One region of the Kosakonia sp. N21 genome, then DNA from elsewhere that is predicted to be linked to it. Evidence: predicted binding sites of a transcription regulator. Region 1 holds the regulator's gene; each other region holds the start of a gene.
The links. The regulator LexA, encoded in region 1, represses DNA repair genes until DNA is damaged. The targets are predictions, from matches to a motif close to TNCTGTATGTACATACAGNA.
Positions count from the first base shown of each region.

Region 1 (10,787 bases):
ACAGCAATCCTGTTTGGCCGTTTCGACAGGTTGATTATTGGTATCTTGCAGGTTGCGGTGATGGCGCTGATGGCGTTCATTGGCTGGCTGAGCGGGTTAGGCTGGGTCTATTACGCGACGGTGCTGATAGCGGGTGGGCTGTTTGTCTACCAGCAAGTGCTGATTGCGGGCCGTGAACGCGACGCCTGTTTTAAAGCCTTTATGAACAATAACTACGTGGGTCTGGTGCTGTTTTTAGGGCTGGCGTTCAGTTACCTGCATTGATGTTTCTCATCCCTCTCCCTGTCGGGAGAGGGTTATCTTACTTTCACGCTTCTGCTTGCGTTGCGCTCTCAATCGTTAAACGCACATCCGATGTAATCAGCTCCGCCAGCATCTGGTACACGCTCAATGTCTGCGCGGGTTCCGCATCGCCAGTGTCGCTGATATAGCCTTCGTCACGCAGCGTCAGCACCAGCGTACTGAAGACCGCCTTATCGAAGAACTCCGGTGCGTTGATACCGTGCAGCACCGACAGACGTTGCGCCAGCGTACGGCTCTCTTTTTCCAGCGTACTGCGGTTCATCGACGGGTTCGCACTCAGCAGCCAGAAGGTGATGGCATAACGTTGCAGCGTTTCGCGCGCACCTGCGGCGAGCAGTTGCAACGTGCGCGAGTGCGCCGGGTTAATGCTCACACGATCGTCTTTCAGCGTCAGCAGCCCCTGGCGCAGCAGCTCCTGGGTCAGGTTTTCCAGCACCTGCGCCAGCTCTGCTTTCTCCCAACGCAGGAACAGCTCCGCTTTCAGCATCGGGTAGAGCAACTCGACATGACGCAGAATTTCACGTTGGGAAATGGCGCGATGCTGGGTCACGATAGCCGCCAGCAATGACGGCAGCATCAGCATATGCGCAATGTTGTTGCGGTAATAGGTCATCAACACGGCCTGCTCGCGCGGCAGAATGATGATATCGCCGATAGTATCTTTCTCGACTTCAAACTTGTTCATCTGCAACGCGTGATCGATAAGCTCACTGGCGCTGGCGGACGGCGTGGTTGAATCCGGCGAATAGGGCACATTGCGCATGAGCTCAAGGTAGCAACTCAATTGCTCGGTTAACTGCTCACGCGTCAGAGAGCGCTGACGCGATGCCAACAGCGCCGTACAGCACAGGTTCATGGCGTTAGCCGCACCCGCGTTGTTAATTCGCACCATCAGATCGGCGGCAATGCCGTTCACCGTCGGCGTTAACCATGCCGGACGGATGGCTTCAATCGGATCGATCGACTCGCGCCACTCCGGTACATGGTGGTTCAGGTAGTTCATCAGCGGGATGGGCTCGCCGAAATTCACATACCCCTGGCCCAGATTGCGCAGCTTGCTCAGGCCTCGCACCATCTGCAACAGACTCTCTTTCTCTTTCGTCGCCCCGCGCAGCTCTTTGGCGTAAGTGCCCACTTCCATCACGTGCTCATAACCGATGTAAATCGGCACCAGCGTGATCGGACGCGTACCGCCGCGCAGCATTGCCTGGATGGTCATCGACAGCGTACCGGTTTTCGGATCCAACAAACGCCCGGTGCGGGAACGGCCGCCCTCGACAAAATATTCGACGGAATAACCGCGGCTGAACAGCTCGCCCAGATATTCACGAAACACAGTGGAATAGAGCTTATTGCCTTTAAAAGTACGGCGAATAAAGAACGCGCCCAGACGGCGGAAAATCGGCCCGGCGGGCCAGAAATTCAGGTTAATGCCTGCGGCGATATGTGGCGGCACCAGCCCCTGGTGATACAGTACGTACGACAGCAGCAGGTAGTCCATATGGCTGCGGTGGCAGGGCACATAGACAATCTCGTGACCATCATGGGCCAACTGGCGCACGCGCTCGGCGTTGTGCACATTAATGCCCTGATAGAGACGGTTCCAGGTGAAGCCAAGGATGCGGTCGGTCAAGCGGATCATCTCGTACGAGAAGTTCGCTGCAATCTCTTCCATCAGCGCAATGGCGTTTTGCTGCGCCTTATCGTGGGAGATTTTTTTGCTGCGCGCCTCATCTTCGACAGCTCTGGCAATCGCTTTGGATGAGAGCAGCTTATTAAACAGATCCTGGCGCGCAGGCAGGCGCGGGCCAACTGCGGCAAGGCGCTGACGGGCGAAGTGCATACGCGCGACGCGCGCCAGTTTCTGCGCGATGATTTTGTCTGTGCCGTGTTCTGTCGCCATGCGACGCAATGAAACCGGCGGCGAAAAACGCACGAAGCTGTCGCGGCCAAGCCAGGAAACAGCGAAGAATTTCTGAATGCCGTTGAGCATGCGTAAAGGCGGGTTGACTTCGCCCTTCTCACGCCCGGGGGAGCGACCAAACATCACCGATACCGGCACCATTTGCACATCCAAATCCGGATGACTGCGGTGGAGATCCAGGTAATCATGGAACAGTTTGATGGATTCTTCTTTTGGCGTGTAATAGGTAAATACACGCGGCCCGCCGTGGATAAACACGTAACGCGGTAGCAGTGCGCCGTCGATTTCCAGCGGTTCCAGTGGGTCTGGCAGCTCATGCGCCAGACACTGAGCGCGCAGCGTCATCAAGTCTGCCTTGGAGTTGTAAGGCAGCACATACATGATGGGACGTGAGGTATCGAGACCCAGTTCCTGTGCAGGTTCTGCGGGGATCGATTTACTTTTTACCAGCACGCTTAATGGTAAATTCAGTAATTTGTAGTAAATTCGTGGCCAGCCGGACATAAAGGATGTAAAGCCTCTGGTTAATAGTGCCATTGCGCCGCAAGAATATCAGAAAGCGCGCATAATTTCTGTTGTACCTCTGCATGCTTACATAGACATTGATGCTCATTAGATAAAAAGGTTCTTTTTCATGGCCAATAATACCACTGGATTAACCCGGATCATTAAAGCGGCGGGCTATTCCTGGAAAGGCGTTCGCGCCGCATGGATAAATGAAGCGGCGTTTCGCCAGGAGGCCGTCGCGGTCGTGCTGGCCATTATTATTGCCTGCTGGCTTGATGTGGAGCCCATCACGCGCGTGCTGCTGATTGGTTCGGTTTCGCTGGTCATGATCGTTGAAATCCTCAACAGCGCAATTGAAGCCGTGGTGGATCGGATTGGCGCGGAATTTCATGAGCTTTCCGGGCGAGCGAAGGATATGGGGTCGGCAGCGGTGCTGATGTCTATCCTGCTGGCGCTGTTTACCTGGATCTCATTGCTCTGGTCGCATTTTCGATAACGATTCCAGAATTCGATAACGCCCTGGTTTTTTGCTTAAATTTGGTTCCAAAATCACCTTTAACTGTATATACTCACAGCATAACTGTATATACACCCAGGGGGCGGAATGAAAGCATTAACGGCCAGGCAGCAAGAGGTGTTCGATCTTATCCGCGATCGCATCTCCCAAACAGGTATGCCGCCGACGCGTGCGGAAATCGCGCAACAATTGGGGTTCCGTTCCCCAAATGCGGCTGAAGAACACCTCAAAGCGCTGGCGCGCAAAGGGGTTATCGAAATCGTATCCGGCGCATCCCGCGGTCTTCGCTTGCTGCTCGAAGAAGAAGACGATCTCGGGCTGCCGCTGATCGGTCGTGTCGCCGCCGGTGAGCCGCTGCTGGCGCAGCAGCATATCGAAGGGCATTACCAGGTCGATCCTGCGCTCTTCAAACCGCATGCGGATTTCCTGCTGCGCGTTAGCGGGATGTCGATGAAAGACATCGGCATTATGGACGGCGACCTGCTCGCGGTGCATAAAACGCAGGACGTGCGCAACGGCCAGGTGGTTGTGGCGCGTATTGAAGACGAAGTTACCGTTAAACGTCTGAAAAAACAGGGCAACACCGTTGAACTGTTACCGGAAAACAATGAGTTTTCCCCGATTGTTGTTGATCTGCGCGATCAAAACTTCACCATTGAAGGGCTGGCGGTAGGTGTCATTCGCAATGGCGAGTGGCTGTAACGCCTCCCTTATTCGCTGCGGCGCTGTTTTACGCTCCGCAGCGTTAATCCCTTTCCCCGATCGATTCTGACACTGCTATGCCGCTGCTGACTGCATCCGACAAAGCGCTGTGGCGACTTGCCCTGCCAATGATCTTCTCCAATATCACTGTCCCGTTGCTGGGACTGGTGGATACGGCTGTGGTCGGGCATCTGGATAGTGCGGTCTATCTGGGCGGTGTGGCCATCGGCGCGACCGCGACCAGCTTCCTGTTTATGCTGCTGCTGTTCCTGCGGATGAGCACCACCGGGCTGACGGCCCAGGCATACGGCGCGAAAAATGCGCACGCGCTGGCCCGGGCGTTGGTACAGCCACTGCTGCTGGCGCTGGGTGCGGGTGTGCTGATTACACTGTTGCGCGCGCCGCTTATCGATCTGGCGTTGCACATTACTGGCGGCAGCGCTGCGGTGTTGGAGCAGGCGCGGCGCTTTCTTGATATCCGCTGGCTAAGCGCTCCCGCATCGCTCGGCAACCTGGTGCTGCTGGGTTGGCTGCTGGGTGTGCAGTATGCCCGCGCACCGGTGATCCTGCTGGTAGTGGGTAACGTTCTCAATATTGTGCTTGATGTCTGGCTGGTGATGGGGCTGGGCATGAATGTCCAGGGGGCAGCACTGGCAACGGTGGTGGCGGAGTACGCGACCTTTGTGCTCGGTCTGCTGATGGCGCGACGTGTGCTGGTTATGCGCGGTATCACCTTCCCGGTGCTGAAGACGGCCTGGCGCGGTGGACTTGGGCGCTTGCTGGCGCTTAATCGGGACATCATGCTGCGCTCGTTATTGCTACAGCTCTGCTTTGGTTCGATAACCGTGTTCGGCGCGCGTCTTGGCGGCGAAACCGTGGCGGCGAATGCGGTGCTGATGATGTTTCTGACGTTCACTGCCTACGCGCTGGACGGGTTCGCTTATGCAGTGGAAGCCCATTCCGGGCACGCTTATGGCGCGCGTGACGACACTCAGCTTAAGCTCATCTGGCACGCGGCGTGCCGCCAGGCAGGTCTGGTGGCGCTGGTGTTCTCGGCGGTATATGCGCTGGCCGGGGAGTCAATTATCGCGCTGCTCACCTCGCTGCCAGCCCTGCAAAACATGGCCGGGCACTATCTTATCTGGCAAGTGATCCTGCCGGTGGTGGGCGTGTGGTGTTATTTGCTGGATGGCATGTTTGTGGGTGCGACGCGCGGTGCGGAAATGCGTAACAGCATGGCGGTTGCTGCGTGCGGGTTTGCCCTGACGCTGTTGACGGTGCCCACGCTGGGCAACCATGGTCTGTGGTTGTCGCTGGTGGTGTTCCTGGCGCTGCGTGGGCTGACTTTAGCGTGGGTATGGCGTCGTCACTGGCGCAATGGCACCTGGTTTTCCGGTGTTGACCCCTCCTGACAGCCCCTCTTTTCCCCTAGTATTGCTGGTTCACTCCTCTTTCTTTCGTCTCGTTAATACGGTTTTTTTTATCGTAAATGGTTAAAGATTCCGAATGTAAAACAAATTGCAGTATTACTGACTACAATAATCAGTACGTTCAGCGCAACAGGAACGTAACTTTTAACCGAACGATAAGGAGTCAACGATGAACAAAGACGAAATCGGCGGTAACTGGAAGCAGTTTAAAGGTACTGTGAAAGAGAAATGGGGCAAGTTGACCGATGACGATATGACCGTCATCGAAGGGAAACGTGACCAGCTGGTGGGTAAAATCCAGGAGCGTTATGGTTACGCAAAAGATCAGGCGGAAAAGGAAGTTACGGATTGGGAAAGCCGTAACGATTACCGCTGGTAGCCGACACTCACCCTCAAGTGTTGACCCTCTGAAAGGTTCTGCCCGAACGGTACACGGATGTACCCTCCCTTTATCCCTTTATCTTTCACGTTTTATCTACGTTAGCTGCACTTTCTCATCCGGGGCGCATACTGATGTATGCTCCCGGCGTTCGTACGTTTGCTGCCTTACCCGACATGAAATTTGGGGGGTGATATGACCACTAGCGGGGTTTTTTCTTTACCAGAATACTGTGATCGTGATGGCAGTGCTCGTGATGACGGCAGGATTCCACTTCCACACACGCGGCGCATAAACCGTGTGCTTCAATCACGTTATGACGCAGGGCAAAACCCATCTTCGCCGCCAGCGCGTGCATGATATCTTCCACGCCTTCCGCTTGTTCTTCTTTCACTGACCCGCAGCGATCGCAAATAAACATGGCTGAGGTGTGCGTCGGTTGATCAAATAAATGGCACAGCACATAGCTGTTGGTGGACTCCACCTTATGAACAAACCCTTGCTCCAGCAGGAAATCCAGCGCGCGGTATACCGTTGGCGGCTTAGCCTGCGGCTCGCTGACGCGTAATAAATCGAGCAGATCGTAAGCGCTGATCGCCCCTTGCTGCAGACTGAGTAATCGCAGCACTTCAAGACGCTGGGGAGTCAGGCGCACATTGCGCTGCGCGCACAGCTTTTCAGCCTGCACTAACATCTCTTGCGAAGTGGTCTTATCCATTGGCGTTCTCTGTTTCGGGGAAGCAATAAACCCGTACTTTACCATGTCCGGCGCGAAACGCCGAGATCGCGTCCTGGGATCTCTTTTTCGCCGATATATCCACGAACTCATCAGCGTCTTCTATAAATAATTAGTGTCATCAATCACAAAAATCACTTCTGTTCGATTATTTTTCGTTCAGGAGATTTAGCTACTTTTTCCTATGTTATTCGCAGCAATAGAGCCTTCCTGTTTAGCAAATACTAAACAGGCTTAAAAAAACTCATTCTGACTACGAGACGCATACTGTGAAAAAAAATCTCAAATTTTCGGTGGTCGCGATAGCTGTCTCCTTCGTTGTGGCAAATCAGGCGGGAGCAGCCAATACCTGGGCGGAAGCACGTAATGATGCAATGGGGGGAACCGGTGTTGCCTCTGCAAACTATGGCAGCGGAGTCCTCATTAACCCGGCGCTGCTGGCGAAAGCAAAGCCGGAAGACGATATCACCGTTATCCTGCCAAGCGTGCAGGCGCAAATTACCGATAAGGACAATCTGCGCGATGAAATCGACAATATCAGCGACAAAATCGACAACTATCGCGATGTCGTTGATAACCTGACCGCCGCGCAATTTCTTGCTAACCCTGTGGGCACCGTGGGGCAATTCCAGAGCGCGGCCAAAGATCTGGCGGATGAACTGACCTTCCTGGACGGGAAAACCGCGCGGGCGAAAGCGGCTGCAGGCATTGCTGTCAGTATTCCAAACGATGTGCTCTCCGTGGCTTTTGTCACCAAAGCCTACGCGCATGCGATTGTCAGCACTGCGGTTGACCCGCAGGATATTACCTATCTGCGCAGCATCCAGAACAGCACAACGGTTGCGACGAGCGAAGCGCTGAATGCGGTTGTGTCGCCAAACGGCAGCAACGAGATCACCAAAAATCTCAACTCCACGGCATCTGGTCGTGCGGCTGTTGTCTCGGATTACGGCGTTGCGGTTGCTCGCCAGTTCGAGGTGGGTGGCATTCCTTTATCTCTGGGCGTGACGCCAAAACTGCAGAAAACCTGGGTCTGGAACTACACCACCTCTATTTATGACTATCACAGCAGTGAGTGGAACAATAGCCGCTATCGTACCGATGACACCGGTTTTAACGTGGATGTCGGCGCGGCGGCGGATTTGAGTGAAAACATCACCGTCGGCCTGACCGGCACAAACCTGATCTCCCGCGATATCGACACCAAAGATATCCTGATCCGCAACGGCAGAACCGGGCAGACGGTCAATTACAAAGACACTTACCAGATTAGCCCGGTGGTGACTGCCGGGGTGTCATGGCATAACGATCTGGTGACGTTAAGCGCCGATGGCGATTTAACCGAGACCAAAGGCTTTAAGAGCGAGAAGGACTCCCAATACGTTGGCGTCGGCGGTGAAATTCGTCCGCTGAGCTGGCTGGCGGTTCGGGCCGGTTATCGCGCTGATGTGAAAGGCGACGACAAAAACGTCTTTACCGGCGGTGTCGGCTTCGCGCCGTTTAACCGTGTCCACGTCGATTTAATGGGTCTGGTAGGTGAAGACAAAACCTGGGGGGCTGGCGCACAGCTTAGCGTGACGTTCTAAGGTGCCATCAGACTAAGACAAAACCGGGGGCGCGTGTCCTCCGGTTTTTTTTACGCTGTTATTTGTTGCTCAACGTATTAAAACTGGTCATCAGGTTGCGGTAATCCGGAATATGGTTCGAAAACAGATTACCCAGGCCTTCAATATCATTGCGCCAGTCACGGTGTAACTCGCAGGCGATGCCAAACCAGGTCATCAATTGTGCTCCGGCTTGTGACATCCGATCCCAGGCCGAATGGCGCGTAATATCGTTGAATGTACCTGATGCGTCAGTAACGACAAACACCTCAAAACCTTCTTCCAGTGCCGATAGCGCAGGAAAGGCCACACACACTTCTGTCACAACGCCGGCAATGATCAACTGCTTTTTCCCGGTCGCTTTTACCGCTTTAACAAAGTCTTCATTATCCCAGGCGTTGATATTGCCAGGACGAGCAATATACGGCGCATCAGGAAATAGCGCTTTTAGCTCAGGAACGAGAGGCCCATTAGGGCCGGTTTCGAAGCTGGTGGTGAGAATGGTGGGAAGCTTAAAATATTTAGCGAGATCGCCTAATGCCAGGACATTGTTTTTGAATTTGTCGGGATCGATATCTCTCACTAATGACAGTAAACCTGTCTGGTGGTCGACGAGGAGAACAGCGGCGTTGTTTTTATCGAGGCGAACATACGGTGTAGTCATCTTCTTTAACTCCTTTTACCCGTTACGGTGGTTAATAGCGCCAGGCTATTGACGAACATTTCCCATGCCTACCAAAAATGATAGGTGTCGATCGTATTTTGTACAAGTTGATGCCGGTTATTGCGCGATCGGGTTGCACCGAACACCATCGGGTTTAAGGCGTTCCACTATGCTAGAATGACGCCCCGCTATTTCAGGAGCCGGTATTTGCCCGCCCTGGGTGGGCCTGATACCTCTCTTTTTAACTGCCAAAATTGCACGGTAATCCTGACATGACAAAAAACCAGCAAACCCGCCTGATGCCCACCGATTCTGCTTATCACTGGCCTGGCAGGTTTAGCATTGCGCCGATGCTCGACTGGACGGACAGGCACTGTCGTTATTTCCTGCGCCTGTTGTCGCGCCAGACGCTGCTGTACACCGAGATGGTGACTACCGGTGCGATTATTCATGGCAAAGGCGATTACCTGGCGTACAGCGAAGAAGAGCACCCGATTGCATTGCAGCTTGGCGGCAGCGATCCGGCGCAGCTTGCCCATTGTGCGAAGCTGGCTGAAGCGCGTGGCTATGATGAAATCAACCTCAATGTCGGTTGCCCGTCCGATCGCGTGCAGAACGGTCGCTTTGGCGCTTGCCTGATGGGCGAAGCGCAGCTGGTTGCTGATTGCGTCAAAGCGATGCGTGATGTGGTATCTGTTCCGGTGACCGTAAAAACGCGTATTGGTATCGACGATCAGGACAGCTACGAATTTCTCTGCGACTTTATCGGTACGGTTGCCGGTAAAGGGGAGTGCGAGTCCTTTATTATTCATGCACGTAAAGCCTGGCTCTCCGGTTTAAGCCCGAAAGAAAACCGTGAAATTCCACCGCTGGATTACCCGCGTGTTTATCAGTTGAAGCGCGATTTCCCACAGTTGACGATGTCGATTAATGGCGGGATTAAGTCGCTGGCGGAGGCTAAAGCCCATCTGGAACATATGGATGGCGTGATGGTGGGCCGCGAAGCCTACCAGAACCCGGGGATTCTGGCGTCGGTTGATCGGGAAATTTTCGGTGCTGAGGCCAGCGATGCCGATCCGGTGGCGGTTGTTCGCGCGATGTATCCCTACATTGAACGTGAACTCAGCCAGGGGGCTTACCTGGGGCACATTACCCGCCATATGCTGGGTCTGTTTCAGGGGATCCCCGGGGCGCGCCAGTGGCGTCGTTATCTGAGTGAGAATGCTCACAAGGCCGGCGCAGATGTTGCGGTTGTTGAGAAGGCGCTCAGCCTTGTTGCTCAGGCGCGTTAAAAGTTCACTAAAACCTGGTCAAATTCACTAAAACCTGCGCACCGCCGCAGGTTTTTTTATTGCCGAATCAGCAAGTTATGGTTGGCATATTTCTTGTAATAGAGGAATGAGTTACCTGGTTTGTGGAGAGCGCTATGTTGGAACTACTGTTTATTATCGGCTTCTTTATTATGTTGTTAGTGACCGGCGTGTCGCTGCTGGGTATTGTGGCGGCGCTGGTTGTGGCAACCGCAGTGATGTTTTTAGGTGGGCTTTTTGCTTTGATGATCAAACTGTTGCCCTGGTTGCTGCTGGCGGTTGCCGTGGTCTGGATCATTCGCGCCATCAAAGAACCGAAGGTTCCACGTTATCAACGCAATAACCGTTGGCGTTACTAAAGTATTGAGTGGTGCGTCACAACCCTGAAACATTTAGTGGCGCATTGCTTAGAACCGCATAGGATTTGCTTATCAAATCTGTCACTATCGCGACGTTAACGAATTCATCGCGCTGTACCCTACAATGCAGCCGAACTAAAAAAAGAAAGGGCTTCCTGCGGGAAGCCCTAATTCTTTCTGGCGATGAACTCAGGGGATCAACAGGCTTGAGCCCTGTGTCGCGCGGCTTTCCAGCACCTCGTGCGCGCGCTGCGCATCCTTTAAGGCAAATTTCTGGCTCTCCGCCACATCCACTTTAATGACGCCACTGGCAATCAATGAGAACAACTCATTGCTGGCTTCCTGCAACTCT
Region 1 covers NZ_JBOBHR010000003.1:42,535-53,321, forward strand. The annotation lists gene ubiA (4-hydroxybenzoate octaprenyltransferase) at 1-264, shown strand, start outside; gene plsB (glycerol-3-phosphate 1-O-acyltransferase PlsB) at 308-2,731, opposite strand; gene ACQ3G7_RS07330 (diacylglycerol kinase) at 2,862-3,230, shown strand; gene lexA (transcriptional repressor LexA) at 3,339-3,953, shown strand; gene dinF (MATE family efflux transporter DinF) at 4,031-5,365, shown strand; gene ACQ3G7_RS07345 (CsbD family protein) at 5,553-5,762, shown strand; gene zur (zinc uptake transcriptional repressor Zur) at 5,965-6,480, opposite strand; gene ACQ3G7_RS07355 (conjugal transfer protein TraF) at 6,768-8,084, shown strand; gene ycaC (isochorismate family cysteine hydrolase YcaC) at 8,143-8,766, opposite strand; gene dusA (tRNA dihydrouridine(20/20a) synthase DusA) at 9,021-10,058, shown strand; gene pspG (envelope stress response protein PspG) at 10,193-10,435, shown strand; gene ACQ3G7_RS07375 (quinone oxidoreductase) at 10,625-10,787, opposite strand, start outside.

Region 2 (10,787 bases), on a different contig from region 1:
ACACACCACCCCGGTATCCGGAATGGCGCCCGCATCGGAACCCGCTTCCGGGCTGGTCAGCGCGAAGCAGGGGATCTCCAGGCCGCGTGCCAGACGCGGCAGATAGTGATCTTTCTGCGCTTCGGTGCCGTAGTGTTGCAGCAATTCACCCGGGCCGAGGGAGTTCGGCACGCCTACGGTGATGGCAAGAATACCGGATACGCCTGCCAGTTTTTGCAGCACGCGGGCCTGAGCGTAAGCGGAGAATTCCAGACCGCCGTACTCTTTTTTGATGATCATCGCGAAGAAGCGGTGCTCTTTTAAGAATGCCCACAGCTCTGGCGGCAGATCGGCCATTTCGTGGGTGATCTGGAAGTCATTCGCCATGCGGCAGGCTTCTTCCACCGGGCCGTCGATAAACGCCTGTTCTTCGGCGGTCAGACGCGGCTGCGGATAGTTGTGCAGTTTTTTCCAGTCCGGGTTACCACGGAACAGGTCGCCTTCCCACCAGGTGGTCCCGGCGTCGATGGCTTCTTTTTCCGTGCGTGACATCGGCGGCATCACTTTACGAAAACCGCGGAATACGGGGGCGGAAATCAGCGCTTTCCGCATGGGCGGCAGGTTAAACGGCACCAGGATGATCGCCAGCGGCAGCAACACCCAAACAGACCACAGGCCGGATATCCCCAGCGCGGCGGTCCACGCCAGTAAAATCACGCTGCTCAGCAGCAGGTTAACCCGGTGGTAAAACAGCACCCCGAGCAGTACAACCGTAGCGATAAGGCTCAACGTCATCATAAAGAAAAGCTCCCTGTCTTGTAGGAGGTCTGACCACTTGTGATGATATGGTTGTAGTGGATGCGAAATCTTTTATCAATGTGTTTACAAAATAATTACAACCTGGTTCACATTGTTGAGGGCATTTCGCGCACGGAAAATGAAAACCCCCGGTAGCAGGTAAGGCTTTAGCTTCTCGCCCGGCATGCTATCCGGTAAACTGCCCGGTGTTATTTACATTTATGCTGAAGGATATCCTCATGTACCAGGATCTGATTCGTAACGAACTGAATGAAGCGGCGGAAACGCTGGCGAATTTTCTGAAAGATGATGCCAATATTCACGCTATTCAGCGCGCGGCGGTCTTGCTGGCGGACAGCTTTAAAGCCGGCGGCAAGGTGTTGTCCTGTGGTAACGGCGGCTCGCATTGCGACGCCATGCACTTTGCAGAAGAGCTGACCGGGCGCTATCGCGAAAACCGCCCTGGCTACCCGGCGATTGCGATTTCCGACGTCAGCCATCTCTCCTGCGTCAGCAATGACTTCGGTTACGATTATGTTTTCTCGCGCTATGTCGAAGCTGTAGGCCGTGAAGGCGACGTGCTGCTGGGGATTTCCACTTCCGGCAACTCCGGCAACGTGATCAAAGCGATTGCCGCAGCGCGTGAGAAAGGCATGAAAGTGATCACCCTGACCGGTAAAGACGGCGGCAAAATGGCCGGTACGGCGGACATCGAAATTCGCGTGCCGCATTTTGGTTATGCCGATCGTATTCAGGAGATTCACATTAAAGTGATTCATATCCTGATTCAGTTGATCGAAAAAGAGATGGTTAAAGCTTAATCAAGACGGCGACTTTATTTGCCATTTTGACCCCGGGCAGTGCCCGAAATCCTCACGTACTGCGTGTACGCTCCGGTTTCTGTGTGCTGTCCGTGCCCAAACTGACTGAACAATTACGCCTTCTCTGGTAAGGGCGCTGTGTGGGGGTGTGTATGTGCGAACTGCTCGGGATGAGCGCCAATGTGCCAACCGATATTTGCTTTAGTTTTACCGGGCTTGTTCAGCGCGGCGGCGGCACCGGGCCGCATAAAGACGGCTGGGGCATCACCTTCTATGAAGGCAAAGGCTGCCGCACGTTTAAAGATCCGCAACCCAGCTTTAATTCCCCCATCGCTAAACTGGTGCAGGACTACCCCATCAAATCCTGCTCGGTGATTGCCCATATTCGGCAGGCAAACCGTGGCGAAGTGGCGCTGGAAAATACCCATCCGTTTACCCGCGAACTGTGGGGCCGTAACTGGACCTATGCCCATAACGGGCAGCTTACCGGTTATAAGTCGCTGGAAACCGGTAATTTTCGTCCGGTAGGGGAGACCGACAGCGAAAAAGCCTTCTGCTGGTTACTGCATAAGTTGACGGAGCGTTACCCGCGTACGCCGGGCAACATGACGGCGGTCTTTAAGTACATTGCGGCGCTGGCGACGGAACTGCGGGAGAAGGGCGTTTTCAATATGCTGCTATCGGACGGGCGCTATGTGATGGCGTTCTGCTCCACCAATCTGTTCTGGATCACGCGTCGCGCGCCGTTTGGTGTGGCGAAACTGCTGGATCAGGATGTGGAGATCGATTTTCAGCGGGAAACCACACCCAATGATGTGGTTACCGTGATTGCCACACAACCGCTAACCGGCAATGAAACCTGGCACAAGATTATGCCAGGCGAGTGGGCGTTATTTTGCCTGGGGGAGCGTGTAGTTTGACGCCAGCTGCGGCTGCGTCGATGTGTTGAGCGGTTTGTTTACCACGTAGCGGCCATCCACAACCGAGACAACCGGCGGCTGGTGGGTGGCGGCGAAATAGTCGTAGCCGGGCTTCAACTGCTTCCAGAAATCCGCATAGGTTGAATATTTATGACGCTGCATATTGGCATCGGTCATGCGGAACGGGTAAATGCTCAACTGCACATTCGGTTGCCCGAACACCAGCGCGGCGGTGACAAACTGGAAGATCTCGTCTATGTTTGAGTCCGTCATGGCATAGCAGCCAATCGAAACGCAGGCACCGTGGATCATCAGGTATTTGCCTTCATAGCCGTGCGCCCGGTCATAATTGTTCGGAAAACCAATATTGATGGCTTTATAAAAACGGCTGTCCGGCTTGAGCTGGTTGCGCTGCACGGAGTAGAACCCTTCCGGGCTTTTAAAATCCCCCTGGCGCTGCTTGGGGCCTAACCCGCCGGAGTAGTTACAAATTTTATAGCTGTCCAGCAACTGGTACTGCTCGCCCATTTTGACGTAAAGATCAAGGGTGCGCTCTTCTTTGAAGATTTGGATATAAACCGGCGACCCCATCAACTGCTGCTTATATTCTTTGCTGACCGGCGTGATTGAACCATTGCTGCTCACCAGGCCAGCAAACGAGACGCACGGAATCAGAAGCATCGCAATAAATAATGCGATTTTGCGCATACTACTTGTTTCCTTGATAAAGCTAATACCACATTGCCAGGACGGCAAAAGACGCCCAAAATTCAGACTATTCTGTTTTGGAGCGCCCACATTAGCATTACGGCATTTTTTCGCAAGCCCCAATACACGTCATCCTTCACGCTACCTCTTTGTTGGCTGCGCCTTCGCACCCCGGTCACTGACTTGTGTAAGCTCCCGGGGATGCTCAGCCTTGCCGCCGCGACGTAGCGCGAATGATTTTGTGTATAACACGTCATTCTTCCGCTACCTCTTTGTTGGCTGCGCCTTCGCACCCCGGTCACTGACTTGTGTAAGCTCCCGGGGATGCTCAGCCTTGCCGCCGCGATGCAGCGAGAATGATTTTGTGTATAACACGTCATTCTTCCGCTACCTCTTTGCTGACCTGCTACAGCGATGCAGCGCAAATGATTTTGTGTTCGTTTGCCGTTTGCTTGCCGGTTATTCTGTTCGCATAAACGCTGAATTAACAGCGAGATCGTGAGTTATCTCCCCGTTTTTCGCGCTGGCTTCTCATTTCATTTGAATGTGCTGTATACTTATCCAGTGTTCTGTGAGGGCGTACGCATGCGCAAAATCATTCATGTCGATATGGACTGCTTTTTCGCGGCGGTAGAAATGCGCGACAACCCGGCCCTGCGCGATATTCCCATCGCCATTGGCGGCAGCCGCGTTAAACGTGGCGTTATCAGCACCGCCAATTATCCGGCGCGCAAATTTGGCGTACGCAGCGCCATGCCAACGGCGATGGCGTTAAAACTCTGCCCGCACCTCACTTTGTTACCGGGGCGTTTCGATGCCTATAAAGAAGCCTCCAACCAAATCCGTGAGATCTTTTCCCGTTACACTGCGCTTATCGAACCGCTTTCGCTGGACGAAGCCTATCTGGATGTAACCGACAGCCCGCACTGCCACGGCTCGGCAACGCTGATGGCGCAGGAGATCCGTCAGGCTATTTTTACCGAGACGCAACTGACCGCCTCAGCGGGCGTCGCGCCGGTAAAATTTCTTGCCAAGATCGCCTCCGATCTCAATAAACCCAACGGACAATATGTGATCACGCCAGCGGAGGTGCCCGCGTTTTTGCGTACGCTGTCACTCAGCAAAATCCCCGGTGTCGGAAAAGTGTCGGCGGCAAAGCTGGAAAGCATGGGCTTGCGCACCTGCGAGGATGTGCAAAACAGCAATCTGGCGATGCTGCTCAAACGCTTTGGAAAGTTTGGCCGCATATTATGGGAACGCAGCCAGGGGATTGATGAGCGGGAAATAAACAGTGAGCGCCTGCGTAAATCGGTCGGCGTGGAACGTACGCTGGCGGAGGATATTCATCATTGGGAAGAGTGCGAGGCGATTATTGAGCATTTATATCCCGAGCTGGAAAGACGGCTGGCGAAAGTTAAACCGGATCTGTTAATTGCCCGCCAGGGCGTAAAACTGAAATTTAATGATTTTCAGCTCACCACTCAGGAGCATGTCTGGCCGCGTTTAAATAAAGAGGATCTGCTGACAACCGCGCGTAAGACCTGGGATGAGCGCCGCGGCGGGCGTGGTGTCCGGCTGGTGGGGTTGCATGTCACTCTGCTCGATCCCCAACTCGAGCGACAACTGGTGTTGGGGCTATAGTGCATCAATAACCGGGGAGCAGGTCAAAACAGTGTGAAGGCGTGGAAGAACCCAGGGTTGTAGCTGAATTAGCGATGAAGTTTTATGTCAGTGCTTTTAATGAGATAGCAACAGAAATGTCTAAATCGCCCAAATGAAAAAAGGCATGCCGGGCAAAATGCCTTTCTGTGAGAGCTATAAGCGGTGAGGAAAATGTCCGCGCCGGGCGGCGCGGACAGCAGGCTTATTTCGCCGGAATGGCTTTCAGCAGTTCGGTCAGCAGGGTCCAGTAGTGGCCCACGCTTTCAATATGCACTTGCTCATCCGGAGAGTGCGGGCCGGTAATGGTTGGCCCAATCGACACCATATCCATATTCGGATACGGTTTTTTGAACAGACCACACTCCAGACCGGCGTGGATCACCTGAATGTTCGGGGTTTTGTTGAACAGACGTTGATAGGTTTCACGCACCAGCGCCATCACCGGTGAATGCGCATCCGGCTGCCAGCCAGGGTAACCGCCTTTCGGGTGGGTTGTTGCACCCGCCAGCGCGCCCAGCGATTCCAGCATGCTCACCACATAATCTTTACCGGTATCTACCAGCGAACGGATCAGGCAGACGATCTCAGCATTGTTATCCGCCAGCGTGACCACGCCCACGTTGAGGGAGGTTTCCACCACACCTTTGGCGACATCCGAGTTGCGGATCACGCCATTCGGCATGGCATTCAGCAGACGGATAAAGGTATCGCGCGACGCGGTGGTCAGCGCGGCTTTATCGCTGCTTGCGCTCGCCAGCAGAACGGTCAGGTTTTTCTCTTTCATTTCCAGTTCGTTCTGCAGGATCGCCAGATAGTCGTTGGCCAGTGTTTTCAGTTCCTCAGCTTTATCCGCCGGTACTGCCACGGTGGCGATGGCTTCACGCGGAATGGCGTTGCGCAGGGTGCCGCCTGTGAAATCCAGCAGACGCAGATCCAGCTCTTGCGCATGACCAGCAAGGAAGCGCACCAGCAGTTTGTTGGCGTTGCCCAGACCGACATGGATTTCCGCGCCGGAGTGACCGCCTTTCAAGCCTTTCAGCGTCAGGGTAAACGTCGCGAAACCTGCCGGAACGGCTTCACGGGTCAGCGGCAGGTCGGTGATAAAGTCGATGCCGCCCGCGCAACCCATGTAGATTTCACCCTCTTCTTCAGAGTCGGTGTTAATCAGGATATCGGCCTGCAGCCAGTTGGGCTGTAAACCGAACGCGCCATCCATGCCCGCTTCTTCGGTCATGGTCAGCAGCACTTCCAGCGGACCGTGCTCAACGCTGTTATCCGCCAGCACCGCCAGCGCGGAAGCCATACCGATGCCGTTATCCGCACCGAGCGTGGTGCCGCGGGCTTTCACCCATTCGCCATCGACATACGGGCGAATCGGATCGGTGGTGAAATCGTGCACCGTGTCGTTGTTTTTCTGCGGCACCATGTCCAGGTGCGCCTGCAATACTACCGGTTTACGGTTTTCCATTCCGGCCGTAGCGGGTTTACGGATCAGGATGTTGCCAACCTGGTCGCGCTCCGCGTGCAAGCCTTTTTCCTTTGCCCAACCCATGATGTGTTCGGCCAGCTGTTCTTCGTGGTAGGACGGGTGAGGAATGGCGCAAATGTTGGCAAAAATATCCCACAGCGGTTGTGGAGATAGTTGAGACAGTTCAGACACAATGAGTCTCCTTACAAAGGACCTGCTAAACATTGCCTTACAGGTCACAGGGTTAAATAAACGACGTCGCAAGAGACCTTGCGAGATGGCGTTGAGAATAACACTTATTGTCTGTTTGCGAGCACAGGAAGATGTAAAAAGCACCTGCATTGCCGGGTAACACTGGTTTTTACCGCTTCAGATCTCTATAATCTCGCGCAACCTATTTCCCCCTAGAATACTTTTTAAGCCGTAAAACACAGGCTGGGACACTTCACATGAGCGAAAAATACGTCGTCACCTGGGACATGTTGCAGATTCACGCACGCAAACTGGCCGCCCGACTGATGCCTTCTGAACAATGGAAAGGCATTATCGCCGTTAGCCGCGGCGGTCTGGTGCCGGGTGCATTGCTGGCGCGTGAACTGGGCATTCGTCATGTTGATACCGTATGCATCTCCAGCTATGACCACGATAATCAGCGTGAGCTGACAGTGCTGAAACGCGCGGAAGGCGACGGTGAAGGCTTTATCGTGATTGACGATCTGGTGGACACGGGCGGCACGGCGGTGGCTATCCGTGAAATGTATCCTAAAGCGCATTTTGTGACCATTTTCGCTAAACCGGCTGGTCGTCCGCTGGTTGATGATTATGTGATTGATATTCCTCAGGATACCTGGATTGAGCAACCGTGGGATATGGGCGTGGTCTTTGTACCGCCAATCAGCGGCCGCTAATTCCCTGCGCACGTTCTGCTAACGCCCGGTTTGACCGGGCGTTGTTCTTTTCAGCGCGCAACAGGTTACAATAACCTCCAGTGATAGATACATGGAGGCTGCGTACAATGTCACAGTCAAATCTCAGCGAAACCCTGTTCAAACCCCGCTTTAAGCATCCGGAAACGTCTACGCTGGTGCGCCGTTTTAACCCGGGCACGCAGCCGCAGGTGCAATCCACGCTGGATGGCAAAAACGTACCGCACTGGTATCGCATGCTAAACCGGCTGATGTGGATCTGGCGCGGCGTGGACGCGCGGGAGATCCTCGAAGTGCAGGCGCGTATCGTGATGTCTCAGGCCGAGCGCACCGAACCGGAGTTGTACGATACGGTGGTGGGCTATCGCAATGGCAACTGGATCTATGAGTGGTCCGTGCAGGCGATGCTCTGGCAGCAAAAAGCGATGCAGGAAGAGCGTGTCGACGTAAGCGGTCGCCACTGGCTGCATGCCTGTAGTTTGTACAGCATTGCCGCCTACCCCCATATCAAAGGCGATATGCTTGCCGAGCAGGCGCAGGCATTGGCCAATCGCGCCTATGAAGAAGCCGCGCAGCGTTTACCCGGCACCATTAAAGAGATGGAGTTTGCCATCCCCGGCGGTGCGCCGGTGACCGGCTTTTTGCATATGCCGCCCGGCGAAGGACCTTTCCCGACGGTATTGATGTGCGGCGGGCTGGACAGCCTGCAAAGCGATTATTACACCCTTTATGAGCGCTATTTCGCGCCGCAGGGTATGGCGATGCTGACGCTGGACATGCCGTCTGTAGGTTTCTCCTCAAAGTGGAAATTGACCCAGGAGTCCAGCCTGCTGCATCAGCATGTGTTGCAGGCCCTGCCGAATATTCCCTGGGTGGATCACACGCGGGTTGCAGCGTTTGGCTTCCGTTTTGGCGCTAACGTGGCGGTGCGTCTGGCGTATCTGGAAGCGCACCGTCTAAAAGCGGTGGCCTGTCTTGGCCCGGTGGTGCACGCGCTGCTGAATGAGCCGTTACGGCAGGGTAAAGTCCCGGAGATGTACCTGGATGTGCTGGCCAGCCGGCTGGGTATGCATGATGCGTCTGACGAAGCGTTGCGCGTGGAATTGAACCGTTATTCGCTAAAAACCCAGGGCTTGCTGGGCCGACGCTGCCCAACGCCGATGCTTTCCGGCTTCTGGCAAAATGATCCGTTCAGCCCGGAAGAGGAGTCGCGGTTAATCACCTCGTCATCTTGTGATGGCAAACTGTTAGAGATCCCGTTTAACCCGGTGTATCGCAATTTTGATAAGGCGTTGCAACAAATAACCGGATGGATCGACCACCATTTCCGTTAATAGATTGATAAATTCTATTGGTTTGGTAAAACAGTTGCTTCACAAAAGGAGATCGCAATGACGTTACCGAGTGGACATCCGAAAAGCAGATTGATCAAAAAATTTACTGCGCTTGGGCCTTATATCCGCGAAGAGCAGTGCGAAGATAACCGCTTTTTCTTTGATTGCCTGGCCGTTTGCGTCAACGTAAAACCGGCACCGGAGAAGCGTGAATTCTGGGGTTGGTGGATGGAAATGGAAGCGCAGCAAGGCCGTTTTACCTATCGCTATCAGTTCGGCCTGTTTGACAAAGAAGGCCAGTGGAAACCCACCGCGATTAAAGATCAGGAAGTGCTCGATCGTCTGGAGCACACGCTGCGCGAATTCCATGAACGCGCACGCGATATGCTGGCTTCACTTGAGCTGAAGCTCGAACCCGCTGAAAACTTCAAAGAAAACCTGAAACTCCCCGCGTAACGCCCTCCATAAAAAAAAGCCCGATCGCAGCATGCGTATCGGGCCGGGACTGGCATGCGCCAGCGTGTACCGAATCCGGTTAAATAAATGCCCTCTTGCGAGGGCATTTCATATAACGAGGGTGTAACGGGTAGAACAACTTAGAACTGGTAAGTCACGCCAACAGCCACGATGTCGTCGTCAGCAATGCCCAGTTTGTTGTCGCTTTTGATCTGGTTTATTTTGTAGTCAACCATTGCCGAGAAGTTTTTGTTGAAGTAGTACGTTGCGCCAACGTCGATGTAGTTAACCAGATCTTCGTCGCCAATGCCGTTTTCCATGTCTTTACCCTTGGTCAGGACGTAGCCCAGGGACGGACGCAGACCGAAGTCGAACTGGTACTGGACCACGGCTTCAAAGTTCTGCGCTTTGTTAGCAAAGCCGCGAGTAGAAGAGACCGGTGTCATGTTGTAAGACACGGCGTACATGGTGGCGAGGTACAGATTGTTTGCGTCGTATTTCACGCCAGTTGCCCAGGCTTCGGCTTTCTCGCCACGGCCCAGCGCCAGGCTGGTGTTCTGTGCGTTGGTACGGTCAGAGTTAGCATAGGCACCGATAAGGGTAACCGGGCTACCGCCGAAGTCATAAGCCAGAGAAGTACCCCAGCCGTCGCCATTCTGTTTGATGACGCTGCTGCGGCCGTTTTCGTTTTTACCCTGGTATTGCAGGGTCATATCCAGACCATTAATGGCACCGAAGAAGTCGGTATTGCGGTAAGTTGCAACGCCGGTGGCGCGTTTGGTCATAAAGTTGTCGGTACGGGTCAGGGAGTCGCCGCCGAATTCCGGGAACATATCGGTAACGGAGGCTACGTCGTACAGCACGCCCAGGTTACGACCGTAGTCGAGAGAACCAAAATCTTTGATTTTCAGACCAGCAAACGCCAGACGGGTTTTCTGACCTGACGTTGTTTCGTCGTTGTTGCCCGCAAATTCAGCTTCCCAGCGACCAAAACCGGTCAGCTGATCGTTAATCTGAGTTTCGCCTTTGAAGCCGAAACGCACGTAAGTTTTGTCACCGTCGTTGCTGGTATCGTCACTGAAGTAGTGCTCGGCTTTCACTTTGCCGTACACGTCCAGTTTGTTGCCGTTTTTGTTATACACTTCTGCTGCGTGAACAGAAGCAGATGCGACAACGCTCATCACCATTAATGCCAGAGTGCTCTTCTTCATTTTAAGTTCCTGATTTAACAAACGCGCTAATATTCGCTGGGTCTTTTGGCCCCGTGAAAAAACAGAAAGGGTTGTAACGCTGCGAAATTAAAGATTTATGACAAATTCAGAATATTTTTAAAAATGTATGTTTTTTTGTGTTTGCCATAAAAGTGTCAAATCCCGCCGTTAGGCTTGCTGATCCCGCGCAACAAACGTGAGGCTATTTACACTGGCAGTTGGCAAGCGCCTTGAGTCCTGTTACAACGTCTGATTACATTCAGTTATCGTAAATTTTCCTTATAAACGGCAGAGAATCATGAGTGACAGCCAGACGCTGGTGGTAAAACTCGGCACCAGTGTTTTAACAGGCGGTTCCCGTCGCCTGAACCGCGCCCATATTGTGGAGCTGGTACGCCAGTGTGCGCAGCAGCATGCCGCCGGGCATCGTATTGTAATTGTGACTTCCGGCGCGATTGCCGCCGGGCGCGAGCACCTCGGTTACCCGGAGCTGCCTGCGACCAT
Region 2 covers NZ_JBOBHR010000002.1:653,448-664,234, reverse strand. The annotation lists gene fadE (acyl-CoA dehydrogenase FadE) at 1-777, opposite strand, end outside; gene lpcA (D-sedoheptulose 7-phosphate isomerase) at 1,017-1,598, shown strand; gene ACQ3G7_RS06835 (class II glutamine amidotransferase) at 1,751-2,518, shown strand; gene dpaA (peptidoglycan meso-diaminopimelic acid protein amidase) at 2,489-3,226, opposite strand; gene dinB (DNA polymerase IV) at 3,812-4,867, shown strand; gene pepD (cytosol nonspecific dipeptidase) at 5,091-6,548, opposite strand; gene gpt (xanthine phosphoribosyltransferase) at 6,806-7,264, shown strand; gene frsA (esterase FrsA) at 7,372-8,616, shown strand; gene crl (sigma factor-binding protein Crl) at 8,674-9,072, shown strand; gene phoE (phosphoporin PhoE) at 9,213-10,283, opposite strand; gene proB (glutamate 5-kinase) at 10,582-10,787, shown strand, end outside.
Region 2: a site for LexA is predicted at 3,774-3,793, ahead of dinB (DNA polymerase IV). Genes of this name have one in related genera too.

Region 3 (10,787 bases), on a different contig from region 1:
CCAGCAGCGTTTGCGAAAAGACGTCCGGCGGGGTCAGCAACATCCCCACGACAAAAGCGCCGACCAGCACGTACGGGCGTTTTTGCCGCAGATCGGCCGGGGTCGTTACCCCCATCCAGCACAGCAGCACTATGGCAACCGGCACCTCAAACGACACACCAAACGCCATAAACAGCGCCATGACGAAATTGAGGTAACTCGCAATGTCAGTCGAAACCAGCACGCCTTCCGGCGCCGTGTGCGTCAGGAAGCCAAACGCCAGTGGAAACACCACGAAATAAGCGAATGCCATACCAATGTAAAACAGCAGCGAGCTGGAGATCAGCAACGGCACGATCAGCCGACGTTCATGCTTATACAGTGCAGGCGCAACAAACGCCCAGACCTGATACAGAATTACCGGTGCAGAGAGGATCAAAGAGACCATAAACGTCAGTTTGATCGGCGTAAAAAACGGCGATGCCACATCGGTGGCGATCATGGTCGCGCCCATCGGCATCTGTTTGATCAGCGGTGCGGAGACCAGTTGATAGATATCGTTCGCGAAGTAAACCAGCGCGAGGAAAATCACAATAACGGCAATAATGCAGTTCAACAGGCGCTTACGCAGCTCAATAAGATGGGCGATCAGCGGTTGGGTATCATCTACAGCCATGTTCAGGATTTATCACTTGAAGAAGAAGGAGAGTCAGAAACCGGCACAGCCTCTTTCACCGCCGTTTTCGCCACCGACGCTTTTTGCGCGTCCTGTTCGTCGGGCGCTTGCTGCGGAGAGCTGGCCTGATGTTCAGCGACGGCAGGCGTTACGCCTTCATGCTGCGCGGCATTATCTTTCGCGACCGGATGATGAATAGTATGCGCTTCGTCGCTCGCTTTTTCAGGATCGTTAACGCTATAAGAGCGCTTCATCGATTCTGCCGCCTGACGCAGTTCATCCATGGACTCTTTTAACTCCGGCGTCAGGTTTTCCAGACTCGCTTTCTCCACCTTTTTCAGGCTTTCCTGGAATTCCTGCAGCTTCAGTTCCTGCGTCAGTTCGTTCTGCACGGTGGTTGCCAGCGAGCGTAATGTGCGGATCCAGCTTGCCACCGTACGCACCGCCACGGGCAATCTCTGCGGTCCCAGCACCACCAGACCGACTATAAATACGAGTAACAGTTCGCCAAAACCTATATCGAACACGGGTTACACCTGCTCTTTGTCGTGACGTTTTTCGTCTTTTTTGGCGTCCTCTGGCTTTTCAGAGAGAGACTTCGCCGTGAAATCTGCATCCTGTGCGGATTGATCCTGCTTATCGTCTTTGTCATCGTCGCTCATGGCTTTTTTAAAGCCTTTGATCGACTTACCAAGATCGGAACCGATAGAACCGAGCTTTTTCGTACCAAACAGCAGTACGACGATGACCGCAATAATCAATAACTGCCCAATACTGATACCACCCATACACAGTCCTCTGTAAGAGATGATGTTAAAAACAGGCCCCAGTATACACATTATCCCCTGGGCTGCATGTGTATACCCTGCCTCTCGCGAGCGCCGTCACCGTCAGCGCGTTTTGCGCCAGCCCAACAGCCAGGCGGCTGCACCGCCCGCCATTAACCATAAAGGATAAAGTCCCCAGTCTGGTCGATTAATCAGCAACAGCGTTCCACTTAGCAGCAATGTCGCACCAATCGCGAACAGATAGCGTGACTGCCCCTGCCTGATATGGTTGGTTTGCAGTTCGCTGGCGATTTTATCAACGCTACGCTGTAAATGCTTACCGTGCTGCAAGCCGTTGTAGATCAGCTCAGGAAGTTCCGGCATTTTCTCGATCCAGAACGGTCCTTTTTCTTTAAAGGCTTTGATCAACGCAGGAATGCCTACCTGATCTTTGATCCACGATTCGAGGAAAGGTTTCGCGGTCTTCCACAGATCCAGCTGAGGGTAGAGCTGACGGCCTACGCCTTCCACATAAAGCAGTGTCTTCTGCAGTAGCACCAGTTGCGGCTGCACTTCCATATTAAAACGCCGGGCGGTATTAAACAGATTAAGCAATACGTGGCCGAACGAGATTTCCGCCAGCGGCTTTTCAAAGATAGGTTCACAAACGGTACGAATCGCGAACTCAAACTCTTCAACGTTGGTATCCGGCGGCACCCAACCAGAATCCACATGCAGTTCAGCGACTTTGCGGTAATCACGATTGAAGAAGGCGATAAAGTTCTCCGCCAGATAGCGCTTATCTTCTTTATTCAGCGACCCCACAATACCGCAGTCAATGCCGATATATTGCGGATCTTCCGGATGCGCGTAGCTGACGAAAATATTGCCGGGGTGCATGTCTGCATGAAAGAAGCTGTCACGGAAAACCTGGGTGAAAAACACCTGAACACCACGTTCCGCCAGCAATTTGAGATTGGTGCCGTTCTTTTCCAGCGCCGCAATATCGGACACCGGGATACCGTAGATGCGCTCCATTACCAGCATGTTCTGGCTGCAATAATCGGAGTAAATCTCCGGCACATAGAGCATCGGGCTGTTTTCAAAATTACGCCGCAGCTGGATAGTATTCGCCGCTTCACGCAGCAGATCCAGTTCATCGATCAACGTCTTTTCGTATTCGCGCACCACTTCGCGCGGGCGCAGGCGACGACCATCCGGCAATAAGCGAGGCACCCAGCCCGCCAGGCGATAGATCAGCTTCAGATCGGCTTTGATCACCGGCAGGATATCCGGGCGGATAACTTTGATCACCACCTCTTTACCGCTCTCTTTCAGGCGCGCGGTGTGTACTTGCGCAATCGACGCGGACGCCAGCGGCGTGATCTCAAAGTCGTCAAACCAGGTTTCAATCGGTATCCCGCCCATTGACTGCTCGATCTGGCGTTTTGCGAGATGACCATCAAAAGGCGCAACGCGATCCTGCAACATCGCCAGTTGGTCGGCAATCAGCGGGGGAAATAAATCGCGGCGGGTAGATAACATTTGCCCGAATTTAATCCATACCGGACCCAGCTCCTGCAAGGCCAGACGCAGGCGTTCCCCAAGGGCTTTCTCTTTGTGCCGGTTCGGCATCCAGAACAGCATCCGTCGCCAGAGTCGCAGCGGCAGGGTAATGCGCATTTTGGGGATAAGCTCATCAAGCCCGTAACTTAAAAAGGTCTGGATGATGAAATAGAGGCGCCGTAGTTCTCCTGGCGTCATTTGCCCTCCAGTTTATCCAGGCGTTTCGTCAACGCGTCCACCGCACGCTCGGTGGCCGACGTCTCTTCCGCAAACCAGGCAACTTCCAGCGCGCCTGGCGCGACACGCCACTCTTCCGTAAGAACTTCTGAGACATAGCGCTGCTGGCGCTGAAAACCCTGACGAAGAAAACGCGCGCCGCCGCGCAGAATTTTACCGATACCCTCCGCGGCGATATCACCAGTCCACGGGGCCAGCACTTCAGCAGGATCAAATTCGGCAAGATCCAGCAGCGACACCAGGTTTTGCACGACCTGGATATCGCCCTGCACTTCCAGCTCGCCGCTGCGGATAAGCGCGGTCAGTTGCTGGCGATTACGCAGCTTTGGCAGCACCTGCAGATGCGTGATAACGGAGCAATCAGCTTCGCCTTCCCACACGCCGAGGACATCCACCTGCCGTTCGCTGAACACCAGCACAAACGGCGAGGAAAATTCCTGCACCACAATACGCAATACCTTGCCGTGCAAACGCTGACGCGCCGGTTTCAGCGCGCCTTCACGGTAGAGAAACGTATTCAGCGCGCGCTCAATGCCAGCGTTCACCATGGGCTTAAAGGGCATACGCACTCCTGTCAGAATTTGTAGCCACGGTGCAAGGCAACGATACCGGCGGTCATATTGTAATAATCGACGTTCTCGAAACCCGCATCCTGCATCATCGCTTTCAGGGTTTCCTGATCGGGATGCATACGGATGGATTCAGCAAGGTAGCGATAACTTTCAGCGTCGCTGGCGACAAGCTGGCCAATACGCGGCAGCACATGGAAGGAGTAGGCGTCGTAGGCTTTGCTCAGCGGCTCAATAATCGGTTTGGAAAACTCCAGCACCAGCAGACGACCGCCAGGCTTAAGCACGCGAAACATAGAGCGCAGCGCTTTTTCTTTTTCGGTCACATTACGCAGGCCGAAAGAGATGGTGATGCAGTCAAAGGTGTTGTCCGGGAACGGCAGCGCTTCGGCATTCGCCTGCACATAGTCAACGTTGCCGATCACGCCGATGTTGCGCAGTTTTTCGCGCCCCATTTTCAGCATCGAGTCGTTGATATCCGCCAGGATAACCTGCCCCGTTTCGCCCACCAGACGGGAGAATTTAGCGGTCAGGTCGCCCGTACCACCGGCCAGGTCGAGGACTTTTTGCCCGCGGCGAACGCCGCTGCAATCAATCGTAAAACGCTTCCATAAACGGTGGATGCCCATCGACATCAAATCGTTCATTACGTCATATTTTGACGCCACCGAATGGAAAACATGCGCCACCATCTCGGCTTTATTCTCTTTGGCGACGGTCTGAAAACCAAAGTGCGTCGTCTCTTTTGAATCTTCCACCATCTCAGTGCCCGCTATTGAAGAATTTGTTCGTGAAGTGTAACAGATTGGGCGCGATTGCCCTACGATTCAACCACCCGACGATGCGCTGCCCGCTGGTGCATCGCCCGCTATCGCCGCATCTAATATGTTGTCTTCATTATGATCGTTTAACGCGTCCTGGCCCGCTCGCAGCCGGGATTCCTCATCCTGCGCCTGCGCTTCCGCCGCTAATTCCGGATTAATCTCGCGTTTGATCTCCACCCCCAGGCCACGAAATGCTTCAGCCTGTGCCAGCAGATTGCCGCGCCCACCGCTGAGCTTTTTCATCGCCTGACGGTAGTTATCCTGCGCTTTATCCAGGCTTTGACCAATGGAGGACATGTCGTCAACGAACAGCCGCATTTTGTCATACAGACGGCTCGCCCGCTCGGCAATCTGTTGCGCATTGCGGCTCTGATGCTCATAACGCCACAGATTGGCGACAGTGCGCAGCGCCACCAGCAGCGTGGTCGGGCTGACCAGCATAATGTTATTTTTTAACGCCTCGGTAATCAGTTCGGGCTGTCTGTCGAGCGCAATCAGAAACGCGGGCTCAACCGGAATAAACATCAGCACATAGTCGAGGCTGCGCAGGCCGGGTAGCTGCTGATAATCTTTGCGCCCCAGCAGGCGAATATGATTACGCACCGACGCGATATGCTCCTGCAACGCGCCTTCGCGGGTAAATTCATCGTCGGCATTGAAATAACGCTCATAGGCCACCAGCGTCATTTTGGCGTCAATCACCACATCTTTACCCTGCGGTAAACGGACAATCACATCCGGTTGCATACGCGCCCGGCTGTCATTTTCAATGCTGACCTGCGTTTGGTATTCATAACCTTCACGCAGACCGGAAGCCTCCAGCACCCGCGTTAACACCACCTCACCCCAGTTTCCCTGCGTTTTGTTATCGCCTTTTAAGGCCCGGGTCAGGTTGATGGCTTCCTGCGCCATCTGCGCATTGAGCTGCTGAAGATTGCGGATTTCGTGGGCCAGCGTGTGGCGCTCCCGCGCTTCCTGGCCAAAGCTCTCCTGCACCTGGCGACGAAAACCGTCAAGCTGCTCACGCAGCGGTGTCAGCAGGCCGTTGAGACTCTGACGGTTCTGTTCATCCACGCGACGGTTGCTCTGCTCAAAAATACGGTTGGCGAGGTTTTCAAACTGTTCGGTCAGGCGCTGCTCACTGCTGTGCATCTGGCGCAGTTTCTCTTCCGCGTGCAGTTGGGTTGACTCCAGTCGGGTGGTGACTTCGCGCAGGTCAGCCTCCAGCGAACTGTTGATGTGCTGCAGGCTGCGTAGCTCGTTATTCAGCAGTTCACACTCGTTGCGCCAGTGCTCGCTTTGAGCGACCTGCTGGCGCGCAGCGCTGAGTTCGCCAAAGAGATCGCGCTGCCCGGCGAGGAGCTCCGCCTGCTGTTGCGCCCCACGCCAGCTCGCCGCCAGCCAGCCGACCACCAGGCCCACCAGCGCTAACGCCGCCATAACGATGATTGAAGTCTCCACCACGCCCCCTGATTGCTCATCAATACAGTCGGGGATTGTGCTGTATAAACGTCCAGTTTGGAAGGGCTTTTCCTGCGAGGAGGTACGCAAAAAGAAAAGGCCGAACGTGTCGGCCTTTAAAAGCAGGAGGGAGAATTACAGAAGACGGCGCGCCGCTTCCACAACGATTTTCACCGCGTGGCTTTCCGTTTGCTTCATGGTTTCAGCGTTCGGGATCTCCTGCTGGGTGCGGTTAACGATCACCCCGGCAACCATCCCGGCGCGCAACCCCTGGCTGGAACACATGGTCAGCAGCGTGGCGGATTCCATTTCATAGTTCATCACGCCCATTGACTGCCACTCTTCCATCGAACCTTTAAAACGGCTCACTACGCGACCAGAGAACGTGTCGTAACGCTCCTGGCCCGGGTAGAACGTGTCGGAAGAGGCCGTCACGCCAATGTGTTTAGTCGCGCCAATAGCCTCTGCCGCTGCCACCAGTGCGGTGGTGCACGCGAAGTCAGCAACCGCCGGGTACTCCATTGGCGCAAAGTGCAGGCTGGCGCCGTCAAGACGCACGGAAGCGGTGGTGATCAGCACATCGCCGACGTTGATATGCGGCTGAATAGCGCCCGTTGTGCCCACGCGTAAGAAAGTACGAATACCGAGCTGCGCCAGTTCTTCCACCGCAATAGAGGTTGACGGGCCGCCGATACCGGTGGAGCACACGATAACCGGTTTGCCGTCGAGCTCAGCGCGCCAGCTGGTAAATTCGCGATGCGATGCCAGTTTGACCGGCTTTTCCATCAGCGCGGCGATCTTTTCCACACGCTCCGGATCGCCAGGGACGATAGCCAGCGTAGCCCCTTGTAAATCGTTTTTGGTGAGGCCGAGATGAAAAACATCAGACTTGGACATAACAGACTCCTCTGTGGTCGGTTTTATCGGAAGAGGTAAAAAGCTACTTTACAGAAGGCATACGCCTAATTTCGTGACTGGCATCACCGGGAATGAAAATGCTTGCACATGATTTCCATAAAAAAGTGATATTCATCACATTAACATGTTACATCCGACAACTCAGCAGCAAAGATAGTCTATAGCGAGGTGATTTGCGCGCGCGACAGGCCTTCCCGTCTATAGTTATTGAAGCGCTAATAAAGGGTATGGAGAATGCCATGACAACGGATAAACAGCCGGGCTTTGCACCTGCAGCTTCACCTCACGCTTCAACCATCGTACATACGCCGGAAGACGCCTTAATCGCAGGCGAAACGTCAATTCCGACCCAGGGCGAAAACATGCCCGCTTTTTACGCGCGTCCAAAACATGCGGACGCGCCCTTGCCCATCGTGATTGTGGTGCAGGAGATCTTTGGCGTGCATGAGCATATTCGCGATATCTGCCGCCGTCTCGCGCTGGAGGGCTACCTCGCCATTGCGCCGGAACTCTATTTCCGCCAGGGCGACGCCAATGATTTTCCCGATGTACCAACGCTGCTCAGCGGTCTGGTCAACAAAGTGCCGGATGCGCAGGTGCTGGCCGATCTCGATCATGTCGCCAGTTGGGCGGCGCGCAACGGCGGTAACGCTCACCAATTGCTGGTCACCGGTTTTTGCTGGGGCGGGCGCATCGCCTGGCTGTACGCGGCGCATAACCCGCAACTGAAAGCAGCGGTCGCCTGGTATGGCAAACTGGTGGGAGAGAAATCGCTGAACTCGCCGAACCATCCGGTGGATATCGCGACCGAACTCAGCGCGCCCGTACTGGGTCTGTATGGTGCGCAGGATACCGGGATCCCGGTCGACACTGTGGAAACCATGCGCCAGGCCCTGCGTGCTGCCAACGCCAATGCGGAAATCGTGGTTTACCCCGATGCGGGGCATGCCTTTAACGCCGATTACCGCCCGAGTTATCACGAAGAGTCAGCAAAAGATGGCTGGCAGCGGATGCTGGCGTGGTTCGCGCAGTACGGCAAAAAATAACGTTATCGCGCTGGAGGCGACACGTTACGCCGCCTCCAGACGCCAGCCCTGGGTCAGACGAACGTGTACCGTCTGTTGCAAAGACAGCGGCGAATGATGAAACGCACTCAGCGTTTGCCCATCGTGCAGGCGCAAATCCAGCATGTAACGCTCGCCCAGATAGACGCAACTCTCCACCTCAACGCGCAACCCGTCATCAGCCACCTGCACATGCTCCGGGCGGATCAGGACTTGCTGCCGCTCGCCCGTGCCAAAGCCCTCGTGTAACAACGCACTATCCAGTTGCCTGACGCCCGCTGGCGTGGCGAGGGAGAGTACGCTGCCCTTGCCGATAAAGCGGGCAACCCAGGCATTGTGCGGATGCTGATACAGCGCTTGCGGCGCGCCCCACTGTTTAAGTTCACCCTGATGCATCACCGCAATATGGCTGGCTAACGCCATTGCTTCTGCCTGATCGTGCGTGACATAGACAAAGGTCGCGCCGGTACGCCGATGAAACTCACGGAACGTCTGCTCCATGGTGGCGCGCAAATGGCGATCGAGGTTAGCCAATGGCTCATCCAGCAGCACCACCTGCGGTTCAGAAACCAGGCAACGCGCCAGCGCCACCCGCTGCCGCTGCCCGCCGCTCAGTTCCTGCGGCGAACGCGCGGCATACGCGCCAAGCTCAACCACCTCCAGCGCCGCCATAACCTGTTTCTGCCGCGCAGCCCCTTGCACCTTACGCAGCTTCAACGGATAGCCGACATTCTCCGCCACCGTCATATGGGGCCACAGGGCGTAGGACTGAAACACCATCCCCATATCACGCTGCTCCGGAGGCATATGGGTGGTGGCATCCGCTAACAAGCGATCCCCTAACAGCAAACGCCCTGCGCTGAGCTGCTCCAGCCCGGCGAGAATGCGCAACGTGGTGGTTTTGCCGCAACCGCTCGGTCCCAACAGCGCAGTAAACGCCCCCTGCGGAAGGGTAAGCGTTAATTCCCGCACCACGGTTTGCCCGCCGAAGACTTTGCTTAAGCGCTCCAGTCTCAGTTCTGCCATGGGATCACTCCTTTGGGGAAGTAGCGGCCAAGCGCGCTCAATGCCAGCATCACCAAGGCGATCAACGCCACGACCAGCACAGAAATCGCCGAGGCCAGCACCTTATTGCCGCTTTCATCGAGATTAAAAATCACCACGCCGAGCGTCTCTTTTCCGGCGCTCCATAACAACGCCGACACGGTCAGTTCATTTACAGCGGTCAAGAAGACCAGCAACGCCCCCGCAAACGCCGCAGGGGCCAGCAACGGCAACACAATATGGCGCAGCCGCTGAGAGAAATTCGCCCCCGCCAGGCTGGCGGCTTCTTCCATGGCCGGATCCAGTTGCAACATGCTGCTGTGCACCGGTTTCAGGCATACCGTCAGAAAGCGGGCAAGATACGCAAACAGGATAATCGTCAGCGTCCCGCTCAGGCTGATATCCAGCAGCGGTAACGGGCGGGTGAACAGTAAAATGCAGGCAATCGCCAGCACCACGCCAGGAAGCGTATAGGGAATGTCGATCAGGCTGTGCAGCCAGCGCAGCGCGCGGTTGGGGTAGCGCACCAGCAGCCATGCCAGCGGCAAACTCAGCAGCATCAACATAACGGCAGCGGAAACAGACAAAAAAAGACTGTTGGTCAGTGCGCGCCAGGTGGCGCTCTGCACATCGAAAATACCGCGCCAGGCCGCAAAGGTCAGCGTATCGCTATTCAGCGGCACGCCCAGCGTGGGCACCAACGACGTGACGATCAATGCCAACAGCGGCGCAAGCAGAATGGCGCACAAGATCACCGCCAGCAGAGCTTCCGTGACCAGCCGCCATTTTCCGAGCGTAAAACCGAGCGCCTGCCCGGCCATGCCGATCAGCGGCAAAGCATAACGCCGTTGCATATGCCCTTGCAGCGTGACAATCCCAATCGCTACGCAGCCCATCAGCACCGACAGCGCAGCGACATCATTAAGCATGGAGGGGCCAAAGCTGGAAAGCGTCTGGTAGATATGCACAGGCAGCACAAAATACGAGATGGGGATCCCCAGCATCGCCGGAATGCCAAAATTCCCCAGCGCAGAGACAAATGCAATCGCCGCACCGGCCCACAGCGCAGTGCGGCACAAGGGCAATACCATATCGAAAAAGACCCGCCACAGCGACGCGCCGTGTAGACGCGCAGCTTCAATATGCTCTTTCGGCAACGATTGCAACTGCGTGCGCAGCGCCAGAAATACCAGCGGCGCGTGCTGAATACCAAGCAGGAGCGCGATCCCTTCAGCCGAGTAGAGCGGATTGGCGCTGCCAAACCCAGGCGCCAGACCGAGGCTATTGAGCAAAATGCTCCCCGGCCCAAACAGTTGCAGCCAGCTCAGGGCCGTGACCTGCGGGGGGATCATCATCGGCAGCATAAACAGGAATACCCACAGCTGTTTCATGCGGATGTCAGTCAACGCCAGGCAAAAGGCGAACAGGCCGCCCAGCAGCAGAGAAAGCAGCGTACCCAGCCCGCTGGTATAGACGCTGTGCCAGAGCGCAACCCAGGTTGCCGGGTTGCTCAACACACGCCATAAACTGCTGTCGCTGCCCTGTTGCCAGTCGAGCAGCGCAGAGAGCAGTAAGCGCAGGCTCGGCAATACGCTGAGCAAGGCGACAAGGCACAATAATAGTCCTATCAGCCCCTTACCCGGGCCGCTGCCAGCGTTCTGACGCAGCGTCATGCTGGTCAT
Region 3 covers NZ_JBOBHR010000014.1:62,131-72,917, reverse strand. The annotation lists gene tatC (Sec-independent protein translocase subunit TatC) at 1-655, opposite strand, end outside; gene tatB (Sec-independent protein translocase protein TatB) at 658-1,182, opposite strand; gene tatA (Sec-independent protein translocase subunit TatA) at 1,186-1,443, opposite strand; gene ubiB (ubiquinone biosynthesis regulatory protein kinase UbiB) at 1,546-3,186, opposite strand; gene ubiJ (ubiquinone biosynthesis protein UbiJ) at 3,183-3,788, opposite strand; gene ubiE (bifunctional demethylmenaquinone methyltransferase/2-methoxy-6-polyprenyl-1,4-benzoquinol methylase UbiE) at 3,800-4,555, opposite strand; gene rmuC (DNA recombination protein RmuC) at 4,622-6,058, opposite strand; gene udp (uridine phosphorylase) at 6,215-6,976, opposite strand; gene ACQ3G7_RS23430 (dienelactone hydrolase family protein) at 7,237-8,043, shown strand; gene ACQ3G7_RS23425 (ABC transporter ATP-binding protein) at 8,068-9,087, opposite strand; gene ACQ3G7_RS23420 (ABC transporter permease) at 9,075-10,778, opposite strand.
Region 3: a site for LexA is predicted at 6,118-6,137, ahead of rmuC (DNA recombination protein RmuC). Genes of this name have one in related genera too.